3 regions of the Streptosporangium sp. NPDC023825 genome follow, and region 2 is predicted to be linked to each of the others. Evidence: predicted binding sites of a transcription regulator. Region 2 holds the regulator's gene; each other region holds the start of a gene.
What was found. The regulator HrcA, encoded in region 2, represses chaperone genes, less so after heat shock. The targets are predictions, from matches to a motif close to TTGGCACTCTCNNNNNGAGAGTGCCAA.

Region 1 (5,481 bases), on a different contig from region 2:
GGAGTCGGCGAGCAGCGCGGCGGCCCGCTCCAGCGGTGACAGCATCTCGGTGCCGCCGCGCGCCTCCAGCCTGGCCAGGTGCTCCACGGCCCGGTAGCGGTTGCGGTCGGACGCCTCGGACAGTCCCTCGCCGAGCCCCTCCGGGTACTCCACGACGGTGTCGAAGGAGAGCACCGCGAACCGGTCGCCCGAGGTGAGCGTGTCGACGATGCGGGCGGCGGCGCGCCGGGCGGCCACCATCTTCCAGCCGGTCATGCTGCCCGAGCGGTCGAGCACCAGCACCACGTCCTTGGCCCCGGCCTCGGCGGGCGCCGGTTCGGGGACGACGGTCAGCGTGAACGTGCCCTCGCCCTCGTCGTCCCCGTCCGGGGCGAGCGCGAGGGAGGTGGAGGTGTCGAAGGCCAGGCGCAGGATGAAGTCGCGGTCCAGCCGCTCACCCGGCTGGAGGCGGATCGTCGTGCCCTCCTCCCGGACCACGTGCAGGCTGGAGCGGACCTCGCGCAGTTCCAGGCCCGCCGGGTCGACCGAGACGGCCAGCGACAGGCGGACCGGGTTGGGGAAGCCGGGCAGCAGCACCGGCGGGGTGATCCGGGAGGCGTCGGGGACCGCGTCGGTGTCCGGGGCCCAGCCGTCGCCCGCGCGCTCGCCGTCCAGCGGGGTGCCCGGGACGTAGCGGGGGGCGACGACCAGCGGGAAGCGGAAGGTGGCCGCGCCGTCCTCGTACGGGAGGGGCTGGTTCAGCGTGAGGTGCACGGTGACCCGCTCGCCCGGCACGATGTTGCCGACCCTCATGGTGAAGACGTCCGGCCGGTCCTCCTCGGCGATCGCGGCCCGCTTGCCCTGGGAGATCGCCTGGTCGTAGTCGGCCCTGGCCTGGCCGCGCTCCTTGAGCACGCCCTCGATGACCCGGCCGTCGGCCTCCATCCTGAAGGCGGTCACGGCGGCCCGGTCGGGCAGCGGGAAGACGTACGTCGCCTCAAGGGCCACGTCGTGCGGGTTGCGGAAGCCCTGGACCACCTCGACCCCGGCACTCAGGCCGGACACGGCGGCGGTCACGTCCACGCTCTCCAGCGGCAGGTTGCCGCGCTCGGTGGCGAGCGCCCCCATCCCGGCGTCGGGGACGGGCAGGCACTCCTCCGGCGGCAGTGTGGTGATCGAAGTGGTCATGCGTGAATTCCTTCCGGAGGTGTGAGGCCGCGTTCGCGAAGGAGCGACAGGAGCCCCTCCGAGGCGGCGGCGATCTCGGCGAGGTCCTCGGGTGAGGGGGCGTGCCCGCCCGTGTCGAGCATCAGCGTCACGCCGTTCGCGAGCCGTACGCCGTGGACGATCACGGCTTGCGCGGCGGGCGTCGCCGGGACTTCCGGGGCGGGCGGCGCCGGGGGAGGGGGAGTTCCGCCGGGTGGGTTCTGAGCCGGCGGGACCGTGACGGGGGAGGGCGTGCCGGGGAAGGGCGTGCCGGACGGAACAGGGGGCGGCGGGGCTTCGCCGGAGGACGCCGGAGACGGCTTCGGCGGAGCGGAGCCGGTGACCGCCGAGGCTGCGGCCGCCGGGGAGGCGGGTGCCGGGGAGGCGGAAGGGCCGGCCCAGAAACGCGGGCGCGCCGCCCGGGGGGAGCCGGTCTCGGCCGGAGACGCGGGCGGGTGCCCGGGGACGGGTTCCGGCGCGTTTTCCGGTGTGTTTCCCGGCGAGGGCTCGGGGAGCCGGGCGATCGACTCCAGCGTCTGGTCGGTGGCCCCGGCCAGCTCGGCCTGGATCTCGGCGATGGTCCGGCCGTCGGACTGGCGCCGCTTGACGGCGACGATCTGGAGCAGGTGGCGCCTGCCGTACATGGCCACGCGGCCCCGGCGGGCAGACGGGGGGTCGAGGAGGCCGATCGTCGAATACCAGCGGATGAGGCGCTCGTTGGGCATGTCCCTGACCCGCCCGTTGAGCTGGGCGGTGGGGGTCAGCGCCGCGGACGCCCGCTCGGCCAGTTCACCGATGGTCCATTCCATGCCTCGATAGTGACACTGTAATTATGACAGTGTCAACATGATGGCTGGTATGGGGGAGCGGATAGATGGGTACGGACATTTCGTAGCAAAGGGGAAACTAAGCTCGAAACAGGGGGGACACTTCATGTCCGCGATCACCAGCCCACTCACGCCAGAAGACAAGAAGACCATTGCCGTCGTGCTCCAGGGGGCTCTCGTCGACCTGCTCGACCTTTCGCTCTTGACCAAGCAGGCCCACTGGAACGTGATCGGCCACAACTTCCGGTCGCTGCACCTGCAGCTCGACAAGATCGTCTCGTCGGCCCGGAAGCACGCGGACACCGTCGCCGAGCGCGCGGTGGCCCTCGGGTGCAACCCCGACGGCCGGGCCTCCACGCTCACGAGCACCAGCGAGGTGCCGCAGCTGGAGTCGGGCTACCTCAACGACGGCAAGGTCGTGGCCGCCATGACGGACATCCTCGGGTCCATCATCCGCCGGATGCGTGAGCGCATCGAGGCCGCCGAGCAGCCCGACCTGGTCACCCAGGACCTCCTCATCGAGATCACGCAGGACCTGGAGAAGCACCACTGGATGATCGAGGCCCAGCGCTAGATCGTCTTCCGAGGCGCCCCGGCCCGTGAGGGCCGGGGCGCCTTTCGCGTTCCCGGCGACTTCGCTCTCCGTGTCGACGCGCGGATGGCGCTCTGGAACCGGTTCACGGAGGAAGAGTGGGCGCCCATACTCCATTCCATGGAGACCTACGCGAAGGCCGCGAGGGGGATCACGAGGGGGATACGGGATGAAACTGATCCACCTATCGGAGATCGATCCCTCCATGACCGGACTGGTGGGCGGCAAGGCCGCCGGGCTGGGTGGGATGATCAAGGCGGATGAGCGCGTTCCTGACGGTTTCTGCCTGACCACCGAGGCCTACACGTCCCGTGATCTCCCGGAGGACGAGCTGGTCGACGCCTACGAACGGCTCGGCGGCGGGCGCGTGGCCGTCCGCTCCAGCGCCACCGCCGAGGACCTGCCGTACGCCAGCTTCGCCGGTCAGCAGGACACCTACCTCAACGTCGAGGGCGCCGGCCCGCTCATCGACGCGGTCCGCAGGTGCTGGGACTCCCTGTACACCGAACGCGCCGTGGCCTACCGCGCCGCGGCGGGCATCGACGAGGCCGCCATGGCCGTGGTGGTCCAGCGCATGATCGATCCCGTGGTCGCCGGTGTCCTGTTCACCGCCAACCCGATCACCGGCTGCCGCACCGAGACGGTCGTCGACGCCGCCCCCGGACTGGGGACCGCCATCGTCGACGGCACCGTCGTCCCCGACCACTACGTCCTCGGCCACCCACCGCCGGCCCTACCTGACAGCGGCGGGTGCCTCGGCGGGCGGCAGCTCGAAGAACTACGGGAGGCCGGGCGGCGGCTGCAGGAGCTCTTCGGCTCGCCGCAGGACATCGAGTGGGCGATCGATTCCGGCGGCACGCTGTGGCTGCTGCAGTCCCGGCCGATCACCACCCTGTTCCCCGCCCCGCCGGAGACCTGCGACATGCGGCTCTACCTCGAGTTCGGCCACATCCAGGGAATGCTCCGGCCGACCACCCCGATGGGGGTGTCGCTGCTCAAGACGGGCTCGGCCTTGTGGTTCAAGGCCGCGGGCGCCACGGTCGATCCGCGTGATCCGCTGCCCCGGCTGGTCCCCATCGGCGGGCGGCTCTACTTCGATCTGACCGATTTCATCCGCAACAGGTCCATGCGGAAGCGCCTGGGGGCATCTCTGCAGGTGTACGGGCCGCGGGTGCAGGGTGCCGTCGAGCGCGTCCTGGACGATCCGCGGTTCGCCCCGCGCGGCGGCATGCCGTTCCGCCTCCGCAGCGCCGTGAAGATCACGCTGCGGCTGGCACCCGGTGCGGTCTTCGGCCTCGCCCGTAGCCTGGCCGGGCCGGACGCCGCCCGGGCCAGGGCCTACCGCGCCGTGGAGGAGATCAAGCGCCTGACCGTGCCGCCGAGCGAACCGGCCACGTCGGCCGAGCGGCTCCGCTGGGTGGTCGAGGACTCCCACCGGGCGGTCATGAGCCCCGACATGATGGGGCTCGTGTGGCCGCTGACGGCCGGGATCCTCGCCGGCGTCGCGCCGTCCGCACTGCTCGAAGGTGTCGCCACCGCCGAAGAGCTGGACATCGTCCTGGGCGGGATGCCGCACAACGTGACCACGGAGATGGACCTCGCGCTCTGGCAGGTCGCGGTGAACGCGCGCGAGCACCGCGACCTGTTCCTCGCCACCCCGCCGGAGGAACTCGCCGCGAGGTACCACGCGGGGGAACTCCCCGACATCGGGATGGCCGGCTTCCTCGACAGGTACGGCATGCGCGCCGCCGCCGAGATCGACGTCGGCATGCTCCGCTGGGAGGAGGAGCCGGCCCCCCTGTTCGCCACGATCGCCAACTACCTCCGGGTGGACGCCCCCGAGCAGGCGCCAGACCGGCGGTTCGCACAGGCCGCGCGGCGGGCGGAGAAGACGATCGAGACGCTGTCGCGGCGGGCGCGGCGCAGCAGACCGGTACGCGCCCGGCCCGCGATCTTCCTCATGCGCCGGTCGCGCAAGCTCACCGGGCTCCGGGAGATCGCGAAGTTCGCCTGGTTGCAGGTGATCCGGGCGGCCCGCCGTCAGCTCCTGCTGATCGGAGGCGACCTGGCCCGTCGCGGCCTGCTGGAGCGCGCCGACGACATCATGTTCCTCGATCTGTCCGAGGCCCGCTCCGCCGTACACGACCGGGCCGACCACCGGGACCTGGTCGCGGCACGCCGCGCCGAGTACGAGCGGGAACTGCGGCGGCCCACCGTCCCGGGAGCCCTGCTGTCCGACGGGACCGACGTGGAGACACTCGCCCCGCCCGGGCCCGCGGAAGCCGGAGTGCTGGTCGGGATGGCGGGGGCCGCGGGCCGGGCGACCGGCAGGGCGCGGGTGATCCGCGATCCGGCCGGCGCGCACATCGAGCCGGGTGAGATCCTCGTGGCCCCCACGACGGATCCCGGCTGGACCCCGTTGTTCCTGACGACGGCGGGGCTGGTGACCGAGACCGGGTCGCCGATGGCGCACGGCCCCACCGTCGCCAGGGAGTACGGCATTCCGGCCGTCATCTGCGTCCGCAACGCCACGCACGAGATCAGGACAGGGCAGCTCATCACGATCGACGGGGCCGCGGGCACGGTTCGGGTGGAGGAGGACGGCTGAGGGCCCGGCCGTCCGGGCCGTCAGGCCTCGGAGGGCCATCGGACACGTACCGGCGTCCGCGCCACGTGACCGGGCCGCGCCGCCGAGGCCGGACAGGACGGGCACGGGCCGGGCCGTCACCGAGGTATAAGCCGTCCGCGCTGGGTGAATCCGGGGAGGACCACACGGCCGGCGGGGGAGGAGGCGGGCGTGGTATTCGACTCCTGGAGCGGGATCATCCGGACCGTCGTCGCCGCCGTGGTGGCGTACGCCGTGCTGGTGACGGTGCT
Region 2 (5,481 bases):
TCGGTCATCATCTCCACGGCCAGCTCGCCCCGGTCGCCCTTGGGCAGGCCCTGGACCACGACCAGGCGCGGCGACGGCACGGGCACGTCGCGGCGGCGCAGCACCTCGACCCGGAGCGAGTCCCTGCCCGCCTCGGTCACCACGCACTCGGCGACGGAGCCCGCCCCGTCGGTCAGGTCGAGCCGCTCCCCCGCCCGCAGCCGCCGCACGGCCGCCGCGTGGCGCCCCTCGGGACCGCCGAAGACGAACTCCGGCCTGGCCAGGTCGGCGGGTTCGGCCAGGAAGACCGGGACGGTCATGGGCCGTCGGAGCCGGACGGGCCGGGACGCCACGCCCCGGAGCCGGCCCGGCCCGGGTGACACGACCCCGGGACGGCCGGGGCGGGACGCTCCGGCCGGAGGTGGGCCCGGCCGCGGCGCGACCGGGCTCGGGCCGGGTCAGCGGCCATTGAAGGCGTCCCGCAGGCGGGAGAAGAAGCTCTGCTGCCCGGGGGCGAACTTGCCCGGCGGGCGCTCCTCGCCGCGGAGCCTGGCGAGCTCCTTCAGCAGCTCCTCCTGCTCGGCGTCGAGGCGGGAGGGGGTCTCCACGTTCACGTGGATCAGCAGGTCGCCGCGGCCGGTCTCGTTCAGGCGCTGCACGCCCCGCCCGTAGAGCGGAATCGTCTGCCCCGACTGCGTGCCGGGACGGATGTCGAGCTCCTCGGCGCCGTCGAGCGTCTCCATGGTCAGGATGGTGCCGAGCGCGGCCGCGGTCATCGGGATCTGCACCGTGCAGTGCAGGTCGTCCCCGCGCCTCTCGAAGATCTCGTGGGGACGCTCGACGATCTCCAGGAACAGGTCGCCGGGCGGACCTCCGCCCGGGCCGATCTCGCCCTCGCCGGCGAGCTGGATGTGGGTGCCGTCCTCGACGCCGGCCGGGATGCGGACCTTGATGGTCCGCCGGGTGCGGACCCGGCCGTCGCCGGAGCACTCCTGGCAGGGGTTACGGATGATCGACCCGAAGCCGCCGCACTGGGGGCAGGGGCGGGAGGTCATCACCTGGCCGAGGAAGGACCGGGTGACCTGGGACACCTCACCCCGGCCGTGACACATGTCACAGGTGTCGGGGTGGGTGCCGGCCGCGGCGCCCGAACCCGTGCAGACCTCGCAGACCACGGCGGTGTCGACGACCAGCTCGCGGGTCGTGCCGAAGCCCGACTCGCGCAGGTCGAGCTCGACCCGGATGGTGGCGTTGCGCCCGCGCCGGGCACGGGAGCGGGGACCGCGGCCACCGCCGCCACCCGCCGCGCCGAAGAAGGCGTCCATGATGTCGCTGAACGGGAAGCCGGCACCGAAGCCCCCGGCCCCCGCGCCGCCGCCCGAGGCGAACGGGTCGGCACCCATGTCGTACATCTGCCGCTTGCTGGAGTCGGACAGGACCTCGTAGGCCTGCGTGATCTCCTTGAAGCGTTCCTGGGTCTCGGGGTCGGGGTTGACGTCGGGATGCAGCTCGCGCGCCAGGCGCCGGTACGCCTTCTTGATCTCTTCCGCACTGGCGTCACGGCGCACCCCGAGGGTGCCGTAGTAGTCGCTCTTAGCCACTTTTCGTTGACCTCTTATGATGCAGCCAGGATCTGGCTGACGTAGCGTGCCACCGCGCGCACCGCGCCCATCGTGACCGGGTAGTCCATTCGCGTCGGGCCCAGCACACCGAGCCGGGCCAGTTGCTTGTCCCCAGAACCGTATCCGGCGGCGACGATGGACGTGCCCTGGAGTCCGGTGTAGGGGTTCTCCGAGCCGATCCGCACGGTCAGCGCCGAAAGGTCGGAGGTCTCACCGAGCAGGCGCATGAGCACGACCTGCTCTTCCAGAGCCTCCAGCACGTCGCGGAGCCCGACGGTGAAGTCGGCTCCCGCGAGGTTGGCGGCTCCGGCGAAAACGATCTTCTCATCGTGCCGGTCCACCAGGGACTCCAGCAGCACTGACAGGATAGTGGCAGCGAGCGGCCGGTCTTCCGGGGGCAGCCGCTCCGGCAGGTCGGCGACCTTGTCGGGGACGCTGGTGAGCCCGCACCCGTCGAGGGAGGCGTTGAGCATCGCGCGCAGATGGGCCACGCGCTGCTCGTCGACGACGTTGGGCAGCTCGACCACGCGCTGCTCGACCCTGCCGGTGTTGGTGATGAGCACGAACATCAGCCGGCGCTCGCTCAGCGGCACCAGCTCGACGTGCCTGACCGTCGAGTGGGTCAGCGTCGGGTACTGCACCACGGCGACCTGCCGGGTGAGCTGGGCGAGCAGCCGCACCGTCCGCATGACGACGTCGTCGATGTCCACCGCGCCCGCGAGGAAGCTCTCGATGGCCTTGCGTTCCGCGCTCGACAGGGGTTTCACCTGCGAGAGGCGGTCGACGAAGAGCCGGTAGCCCTTGTCGGTGGGCACCCGGCCTGCGCTGGTGTGGGGCTGGGCGATGTAACCCTGCTCCTCCAGCACCGCCATGTCGTTGCGGATCGTCGCCGGGGACACCCCCAGGTTGTGCCGGTCCGCGAGGGCTTTCGAACCCACCGGCTCGTTGGTGGACACGTAGTCCTCGACGATGGCGCGGAGCACGGCGAGCTTGCGGTCGTCGACCAACGTGGTCACCTCCCTGCCTGCGTTCAGAGGGAAACACGAGGTTTGGCACTCTGTGTTCCCGAGTGCCAAGTGTACGGCCCCGGTGCGTAAGGCGCGATAAGCAAGAGCCGCGGATGATGACGGCAAGCCGTTGTCAAGTCAACTGCTATCGCGATCCAAGCGGCACCCACCAGAATTCGGGCATGTCCAACGATTTCGGTTCTTATCCGGGTGACGCCCCCCGCGGCCCCGGTCACGGCGGCCCCCAGCAGCCGTATGGCCAGCAGCAGTACGGCCAGCAGCAGTACGGCCAGCAGCCCCCCTCGTACGGTTACGCGCCTCCCGGCTACGGCGCCCCGCAGGGACCGCCGCCCCCCGCCGGGAAGATCAAGCCCGGCATCGGGTGGATCGTCGGTGTCTGGCTGCTCGCCCTGGTCAGCATCATCGTCGGCATCGGCGGCTTCGCCGGCGGCCTCATCGGCGTGGTCACCGACGCGGCCCCGACGCAGACCTTCGCTCCCGGCCAGGCCACGACGGTCACGATCGACCCGGCGGACAAGCCCGCGATCTACGTCGCCACGGGCGGGCCCACCCGGTTCGAGTGCACGCTGAAGGGCGGCACGGGCACCCCCAGGCTGCAGAAGCCGGACCTCCAGCAGACCGTCGCGGGGTCCGACGGCGTCACCTGGGAGATGGGCCTGCGGGTCGGCGTGGACCGGGCGGGCGACTACCAGGTCCAGTGCTCCGCCGAGCCCGCCGAGGGCACCAGGTTCGGCGTGGGCAAGGAACTCGCCGCCGAATCGCTGGTGGGCGGGGTGATCGCCCTGTTCGTGATCCCCGGCGTCGGGATCCTGCTCGCCATCGTCGTGACGATCGTCGTACTGGTGAAGCGGAGCAACGCCCGCAAGCGCCGGGCCGCCGCGGTGCCGGCGGGACAGTGGGGACAGCCGGGACCCTACGGCAGGTGACGGTGGTGTTTGCTAGCGTCCCACCTGATCCCCGGCGAGAGAGGGTGGGCGGTCGGTGATGTACGAGCGTGACGTTCTGGCGGGAGACTGGCGGCGCCCGCGCAGGGGGACGATCCCCCAGGTGCCCGCGGAGCTCGACCTGGTCGTCGAGGACGCCGACGGCGGCTTCTGCGGCGCCGTGGTGGCCTGCGACAAGGAGGCCGTCACCCTGGAGGACCGCTTCGGGCGCCGGCGGGTGTTCCCGCTGGAGCCGGCCGCGTTCCTCCTGGAGGGCAAGGTGGTGACGCTCGTACGGCCCGTCGCGGCACCGCGCGGTCCCCGGCGGAGCGCGTCGGGTTCCATCGCGGTGGAGGGCCTGCGGGCGCAGGTCGCCAAGGAGAGCCGGATCTACGTGGAGGGCGTGCACGACGCCGCGCTCGTGGAGAAGGTCTGGGGGCACGACCTGCGGGTCGAGGGCGTGGTCGTGGAATACCTGGAGGGGGTCGACCACCTGCCCTCGATCGTCGAGGAGTTCGGCCCGGGGCCGGGGCGGCGGCTGGGCGTGCTCGTCGACCACCTGGTCCCCGGTTCCAAGGAGAGCCGGATCGCCGCACGGGTCTCCTCCCCGCACGTGCTGATCGTCGGGCATCCGTTCGTGGACGTCTGGCAGGCGGTCAGGCCGCACGTGCTGAAGATCCCTTCCTGGCCGTCGGTGCCGCGCGGCGTGCCCTGGAAGGAGGGCGTCATCGCCGCGCTGGGCTGGAACGTGGAGCCCGGCGCCGCATGGCGCCACATTCTCGGATCGGTCACGACATATGCCGATCTGGAGCCCGAGCTCCTCGGCCCCGTCGAGGAGCTGATCGACTTCGTGACGGCTCCCGGCGAGGACGGCCAGGCCGTCTGACCCGTCAGGGCCGTCAACCCATCAGGAGGGGACATGAGCGAGAACCCCGAGGACCCGCCGGGCGACGACCGGACGCGGCGCATCGGCGATCCCCCGCCCGGCCACACGTGGCCTGGCCAGAGCGCCCCGCCCCCCGGCCAGGGCTACGGACAGCCGAGTCAGGGCTACGGACAACCCGGCCAGGGGTACGGACAACCCGGCCAGGGGTACGGACAGCCGGACCAGGGTTACGGACAGCCCGGTCAGGGGTACGGGCAGCCGAGTCAGGGGTACGGGGGCTACCCGCCGCCCGCCGCCCCGTACGACGCGGGCGGCTATCAGGGCGGCCCCGCGGGCGGTCACCAGCCCGGACACCCCCAGTACGGCGCGTACGGCGCGGCACAGGGATACGGCTACCAGGCTCCGCCGGGCACGTACGGCCCGCGGCCCGGCAGCGACGACACCACCATGTCGATGCTCGCCCACCTGCTGGGGCTGCTGACCTCCTTCATCGGGCCGCTGGTGCTCTATCTGGCGAAGAAGGACGAGTCGCCCTACGTGCGCGACCAGGCCGCCGAGGCGCTCAACTTCCAGCTCACGGTGCTGATCGTCTACTTCGTCTCCTGGGTCCTGGCGTTCGTGCTCATCGGTTTCGTGCTGATGTTCTTCCTCTGGGTCGCGTCGATCATCATGACGATCGTCGCCGCGGTGGCGGCCAACCGGGGAGAGAGATACCGCTATCCGATGAACATCCGCTTCGTCAGCTGACCTGTCCGGACCCGGGGTGGGGCCTCAGGTGAGATCGCGGACCAGGGCGTCGGCCAGCAGGCGGCCGCGCAGGGTGAGCACCGCGCGGCCCGCCTTGAACGGCTCCACCTCCAGCAGGCCGTCGGCCAGCGCGCGGGCGACCACCGGGGGACGTTCCAGCTCCTCGAGCGGGAAGCCCCGGGCGAGCCGCAGCTCCAGCATCAGCCGTTCCACCGCCCGGTCCTGGGGGCCCAGCACCTCGCGCGCGTGCGCGGGCGAGATGCCCGCGGCCAGGCGCTGGGCGTAGGCGGCGGGAT
Region 3 (5,481 bases), on a different contig from region 2:
CCTTGTGAGACGCGATGCCGAAGACGAAGGACGCGAACGGGCGTCCCATGTCACGGTAGCGGGGCAGTGCGGACAGCACCGCTATGCATACTTCCTGGGCCACGTCGTCCGCGATGTGATACTGACCGGAAACCCGGCCCAGACGACCACGGCAATATCGGACGACCATCGGCCGCAGTTGCGCGATCAGAGATTCGATCGCGGTGCGATCCCCCTGAACGGCGAGGCTCGTCAGATCCTTGAGATCATCCCTGTGGGCGACCCCATCAGACCTCGTCGCAAGCCTCACCCCATTTTTGGCGTCGGCGACGCATCCCTCGGTCACGTTAGGCATGATGCCCGCCCTGGTAGTGACTGTCGTCATCGCAAACGGCTACGGATTGGTCACATTGAGGCGGAGATAACGGCGCGTAATCAAACGGCGACCGCAACGACTACAGAATGTGCAAATATTCCATTCGATTGCCAAATACGTCGCCTATTCGCTAGAACCGCGTTTGGTCTTCTGTCCGGCGCGACGCTTGAGATCGTTTTTCGGTTTACCGCGAAACGCGAACGGCTCGCGCCTCCGGGGAGACGCGAGCCGTTCGGAACCGATGATCGGCCGGGGGCCGACCGGGGGTCGTTCAGTGACCGATCAGTGGCCGTGACCGTGGCCGTGACCCTGGCCGGCGGCGGCCGGGGCCTCCTCCTCGGGCTTGTCCACCACGAGGGCCTCGGTCGTCAGCAGCATGCCGGCGATGGAGGCGGCGTTCTGGACGGCCGAGCGGGTGACCTTGACCGGGTCGATGACGCCCTGGGCGATCAGGTCGCCGTACTCGCCGGTGGCGGCGTTGAAGCCCTGGCCGACGGGCAGCTCGGTGACCTTCGCCGTCACGACGTACCCCTCGAGGCCGGCGTTCTCGGCGATCCAGCGGGCCGGCTCGACGAGCGCCTTGCGGACGATGGAGACACCGGTCGCCTCGTCGCCGGTCAGGCCCAGGTCGTCGAGGACCTTGGAGACGTGGATGAGCGCGGAGCCACCGCCGGAGACGATGCCCTCCTCGATCGCCGCGCGCGTCGCCGAGATGGCGTCCTCAAGGCGGTGCTTCTTCTCCTTGAGCTCCACCTCGGTGGCCGCGCCGACCTTGAGCACGCAGACGCCGCCGGAGAGCTTGGCGAGGCGCTCCTGGAGCTTCTCGCGGTCCCAGTCGGAGTCGGACTGCTCGATGGCGAGCTTGATCTCCTTGACGCGGTCGGCGATCGCCGCGGCCTCACCGGCACCGTCGACGACGGTGGTGGAGTCCTTGGTGATGACGACGCGCCGGGCGGTGCCCAGCACCTCCAGGCCGACGTGCTCCAGCTTGAGGCCGATCTCCTCGCTGACGACCTGGCCACCGGTGAGGATGGCGATGTCCTGCAGCATGGCCTTGCGGCGGTCGCCGAAGCCCGGCGCCTTGACGGCGACGGAGGTGAAGGTGCCACGGATCTTGTTCGTGACGAGGACCGCGAGGGCCTCGCCCTCGACGTCCTCGGCGATGACCAGCAGGGCCTTCTTCGTCTGCGCGATCTTCTCGAGCAGCGGCAGGAAGTCCGCGACCGAGCCGATCTTGCCCTGGGTGATCAGGATGTAGGGGTCTTCCAGGATCGCCTCCATGCGCTCCTGGTCGGTCACCATGTAGGGCGACAGGTAACCCTTGTCGAACTGGAGGCCCTCGGTGAACTCGAGCTCCAGGCCCATGCTGTTGGACTCTTCGACGGTGATGACACCGTCCTTGCCCACCTTGTCGAACGCCTCGGCGATCAGCTCGCCGATCCTGGCGTCCTGCGCGGAGATCGTCGCGACGTTGGCGATCTCCTTCTTGTCCTCGACCGGGCGGGCCGACTCGATCAGCCGGTCGCTGACGGCCTTGGCCGCGATGTCGATGCCGCGCTTGAGGGAGAGCGGCTGCGCTCCGGCGGCCACGTTGCGCAGGCCCTCGCGGACCATGGCCTGGGCCAGGACGGTCGCGGTGGTGGTGCCGTCACCGGCGACGTCGTTGGTCTTGGTCGCCACTTCCTTGGCCAGCTGGGCGCCCAGGTTCTCGTACGGCGTCTCCAGCTCGACCTCGCGGGCGATGGTGACACCGTCGTTGGTGATGGTGGGCGCACCGAACTTCTTGTCGATGACGACATTGCGGCCACGCGGGCCCAGCGTCACCTTGACCGCGTCCGCGAGAGCGTTCACGCCGCGCTCGAGAGCTCGGCGCGCGTCCTCCTCGAACGACAGGATCTTCGGCATGACAATCCTCTCCATAAGTACGTCGGCGCATCAAAGCCCCGGGCGCTCTCGCGACCCGGGGCTCGATACGTCATCTTTGTGAAGCGAGAACTACTTCTCGATGATGGCGAGCACGTCACGAGCGGAGAGCACGAGATACTCCTCGCCGTTGTACTTCACCTCGGTGCCGCCGTACTTGCTGTAGAGGACCACGTCGCCCTCCTTGACGTCGAGCGGAATCCGCTTCTCGCCGTCCTCATCCCAGTTGCCGGGGCCCACCGCGAGGACCTTGCCCTCTTGCGGCTTCTCCTTGGCGGTGTCCGGGATGACCAGACCGGAAGCGGTGGTCTGCTCGGCCTCAAGCGGCTGGACCACAATGCGGTCGCCGAGCGGCTTAACGGGAACCTTGGTGGCGGTCGTCACGTCGGACCTCCCCTTCAGATTTGAATGATCTAGAAGAGGCGACCAGCGGTCTGCCGTCGCGGGTGTCAGACCTGCCTCGTCGCATGTATTTGGCACTCTCACCGGGAGAGTGCCAATACGGAACAGTATGCAAGGTGGCCTTGACAGTCAACACGAAGCACCCCTTCTGCGCTTCACGCGAACGTCAAGCCAGGTGGAAGCCCCTCGCGAAGCCCTGCGGCCGAGGCGGTAGCGTCGGCTGGTGTGAATCTCGACGCATTCCGGGAACTCCTGACCCCGCGCGGCCAGGAGGCCCTGGGCGCGGCGGCCGGGATCGTCGGCGACGACCCGGTGGCGGCGGTGACCAGGCTGAGGAAGACCTACGACGCGGACCTGACCTCGGCGGCGTTCACGCAGGCCACGCTCCGGCTGCGCGCCAGGGAGAAGTTCGGGGCCGACGCCGATCTCATGTACTTCACCAGGACGGGCCTGGAGCAGGCCACCCGCCGGGAGGTCGCCGACCATCGGGCGCGGCGCGTCCCCGCGGGCTCGCGGGTCGCCGACGTCTGCTGCGGCATCGGCGGCGACCTCCTCGCCCTGGCCAGGGCCGGGTGCTCGGTCGAGGCCGTCGACACCGACCCGCTCACCGCGGCGATCGCCCAGGCCAACGCGGACGCCCTGGGCTTCGGCGACCGGGTCTCGGTCCGCGCCGCCGACGCCTCCGCCCTGGACCCGGCCGCCTTCGACGTCCTGTTCGCCGACCCGGCGCGCCGTACGGCGCGGGGCAGGACCTTCGACCCGATGGGCTACTCGCCGCCCTGGCCCGCCGTGCTGGAGATGGTGGCCCGGGCCGGGGCCGCCTGCCTGAAGGTCGCCCCCGGGATCCCGTACGAGTTCGTCCCCGAGGGCGCGGAGGCCGAGTGGGTCTCCTACAAGGGCGACGTCAAGGAGGCCGTGATCTGGTGCGGCGCGCTGGCGGGCGAGACGGCGCGCAGGGCGACGATCCTGCCCTCGGGCGCCACGATGACGCCCGACCCGGCCCTCGGCGCCCCCGGCACCGGCCCCGCCGGCCGCTACATCTACGAGCCGGACGGCGCGGCCATCCGGGCCCACCTGGTGGCGGAGATCGCCGCGGCGGTCGGCGGGCGCCTGCTCGACCCGCAGATCGCCTACATCACCGGCGACGTCGCGACGCCGACGCCGTGGGCGTCCCGGTACGAGGTCCACGAGACGCTGCCGTTCTCGCTCAAGCGGCTGCGGGCGGCGCTCCGCGAGCGCGGCGCGGGCAATGTGACGATCAAGAAGCGCGGCTCCGCGGTGGACGTCGACCGCCTCAGGAAAGACCTCCGGCTTTCCGGTGAGGAATCCGCGGTCGTCATTCTCACCCGAATCGGCGAGCGGCCTTTCGCCTTCGTGTGCGGCCCCGGCTGACCGGCCGGATCGAACCCGTTCGACCAGCTGCGGTAAGCCCTGTTTGACCAGCCAAAATAGTCAATTCTTCCAGCCAACCGGCAATTCCTCTCTTTTAATCTCGCTGCCGGAAAACCTTGATCCAGAGGCTAAGGTTGCCAGGCGGGAGTTCTCTCTCGCCTGCGGTTTCATATCGTTCATCGGCAAATCCCATCAAATCCAACCGCGCGGCTGAGCGTCGGCGAGTGAAGGAGCTCTCGGTGGATCACTCCGACCACACCCTGCTCCAGGCAGGCAGCCAGACCGCCATCTCCGACCGGATGCGCGAGCTCCTCGCCCGCGCGGCGCAGGACCACGTCTACGAGCAGCGGACCCAGGGCGCGGTGCTCGACGAGATCCGGCAGCGCCTGGAGGGCATGGAGTGGCTGCTGCGCGAGGTCAGGGAGCGCGAGATCGGCGGGCTGAACGGCACGCTGGAGTCCGTCCACGGGCGCCTGGACGACATCGCCGCCAAACCGCCCTCCTGGGCCGAGGGCCTGGCCCAGCACGTCGAGGCGGTGCGTGACCACGTCGACGCCGTCGGCGAGCGGGTCGACTCCCTCGGCCGCCGGGTCGAGACCGTCCGCGACCGGGTCACCCCCCTCGGCGAGCTGCCGAGCCTGTGGACCGATCTCGGCACCGTGGGCGAGAGCATGGACGAGGCGCTCGCCCGCCTGCGGGCGATCTCGGAGGGCACCCTGGGCCTCGACGAGCAGGTGCGCCAGCTGGCCGAGCACCTCGGCAGGCTCCAGGCCGACATGGGCATCGCGGCGCACCGGTTCAGCCGCCTGGACAGGGCCCTGGCCGACCTCTCCCAGCGCACCGGGCGTATCGAGGCGGGGATGCTCGACCTGTCGGCGAGCGTCCAGCAGGCCGTCGGCACCGCCGCCGACCGGATGCTCGCCGCCGTCGAGCAGGTCAACGGCAAGGTGGACCTGGTGAGCGGCAGGGTCGAGCAGGTGGGCGCCAGGGTCGACCTGGTCGTGCCCAGGATCGACGAGCGCGCCGCCGCCGTCGAGAACCGCATCGACAGCCGCGTCGACCGGCTGGAGGGCCATCGCATGGCGGCCGGTGGCCGCTTCGACACCCTCGACGAGCGCCTCGACGACATCGAGGGCCGCCTCACCGGCCGGATGGACGTCATCGACTCCCGGCTGTCCACGCTGGACGGGCACGCGGAGAAGTCCGCCGAGCGCCTGGAGAGCCTGGACGAGCGCCTGGAGGTCCTGCCCGCCGTCCTCGGCGTCGGCGCGCTCATCGGCGTTCAGACCGACGAGCAGCGCGAGCGCTTCGACTCCCTGGACGAGCGCGTCATCCGGGCCGAGGCCGCGCTGGCCCCGCTGGCCGAGACGCTCCGCGCCCTGCCCGACCGCGACCAGCTCTCCGAGGCG

Region 1: the regulator HrcA is predicted to act here: its motif matches at 2,004-2,030, upstream of AB0G15_RS27505 (DNA starvation/stationary phase protection protein).
Region 3: the regulator HrcA is predicted to act here: its motif matches at 2,752-2,778, upstream of groES (co-chaperone GroES).

Annotation. Positions count from the first base shown of each region.
Region 1 is NZ_JBFAAE010000037.1:1,301-6,781, forward strand. Features, by position in the region: gene AB0G15_RS27495 (VIT domain-containing protein) at 1-1,167, opposite strand, end outside; gene AB0G15_RS27500 (MerR family transcriptional regulator) at 1,164-1,994, opposite strand; gene AB0G15_RS27505 (DNA starvation/stationary phase protection protein) at 2,119-2,586, shown strand; gene AB0G15_RS27510 (PEP/pyruvate-binding domain-containing protein) at 2,774-5,212, shown strand; gene AB0G15_RS27515 (YetF domain-containing protein) at 5,402-5,481, shown strand, end outside.
Region 2 is NZ_JBFAAE010000001.1:77,265-82,745, forward strand. Features, by position in the region: gene AB0G15_RS00370 (16S rRNA (uracil(1498)-N(3))-methyltransferase) at 1-299, opposite strand, end outside; gene dnaJ (molecular chaperone DnaJ) at 438-1,580, opposite strand; gene hrcA (heat-inducible transcriptional repressor HrcA) at 1,595-2,608, opposite strand; gene AB0G15_RS00385 (hypothetical protein) at 2,791-3,555, shown strand; gene AB0G15_RS00390 (DUF3097 domain-containing protein) at 3,614-4,438, shown strand; gene AB0G15_RS00395 (DUF4870 domain-containing protein) at 4,472-5,185, shown strand; gene hemW (radical SAM family heme chaperone HemW) at 5,210-5,481, opposite strand, start outside.
Region 3 is NZ_JBFAAE010000015.1:82,009-87,489, forward strand. Features, by position in the region: gene AB0G15_RS16135 (sigma-70 family RNA polymerase sigma factor) at 1-334, opposite strand, end outside; gene groL (chaperonin GroEL) at 638-2,260, opposite strand; gene groES (co-chaperone GroES) at 2,351-2,662, opposite strand; gene AB0G15_RS16150 (class I SAM-dependent methyltransferase) at 2,906-4,072, shown strand; gene AB0G15_RS16155 (hypothetical protein) at 4,312-5,481, shown strand, end outside.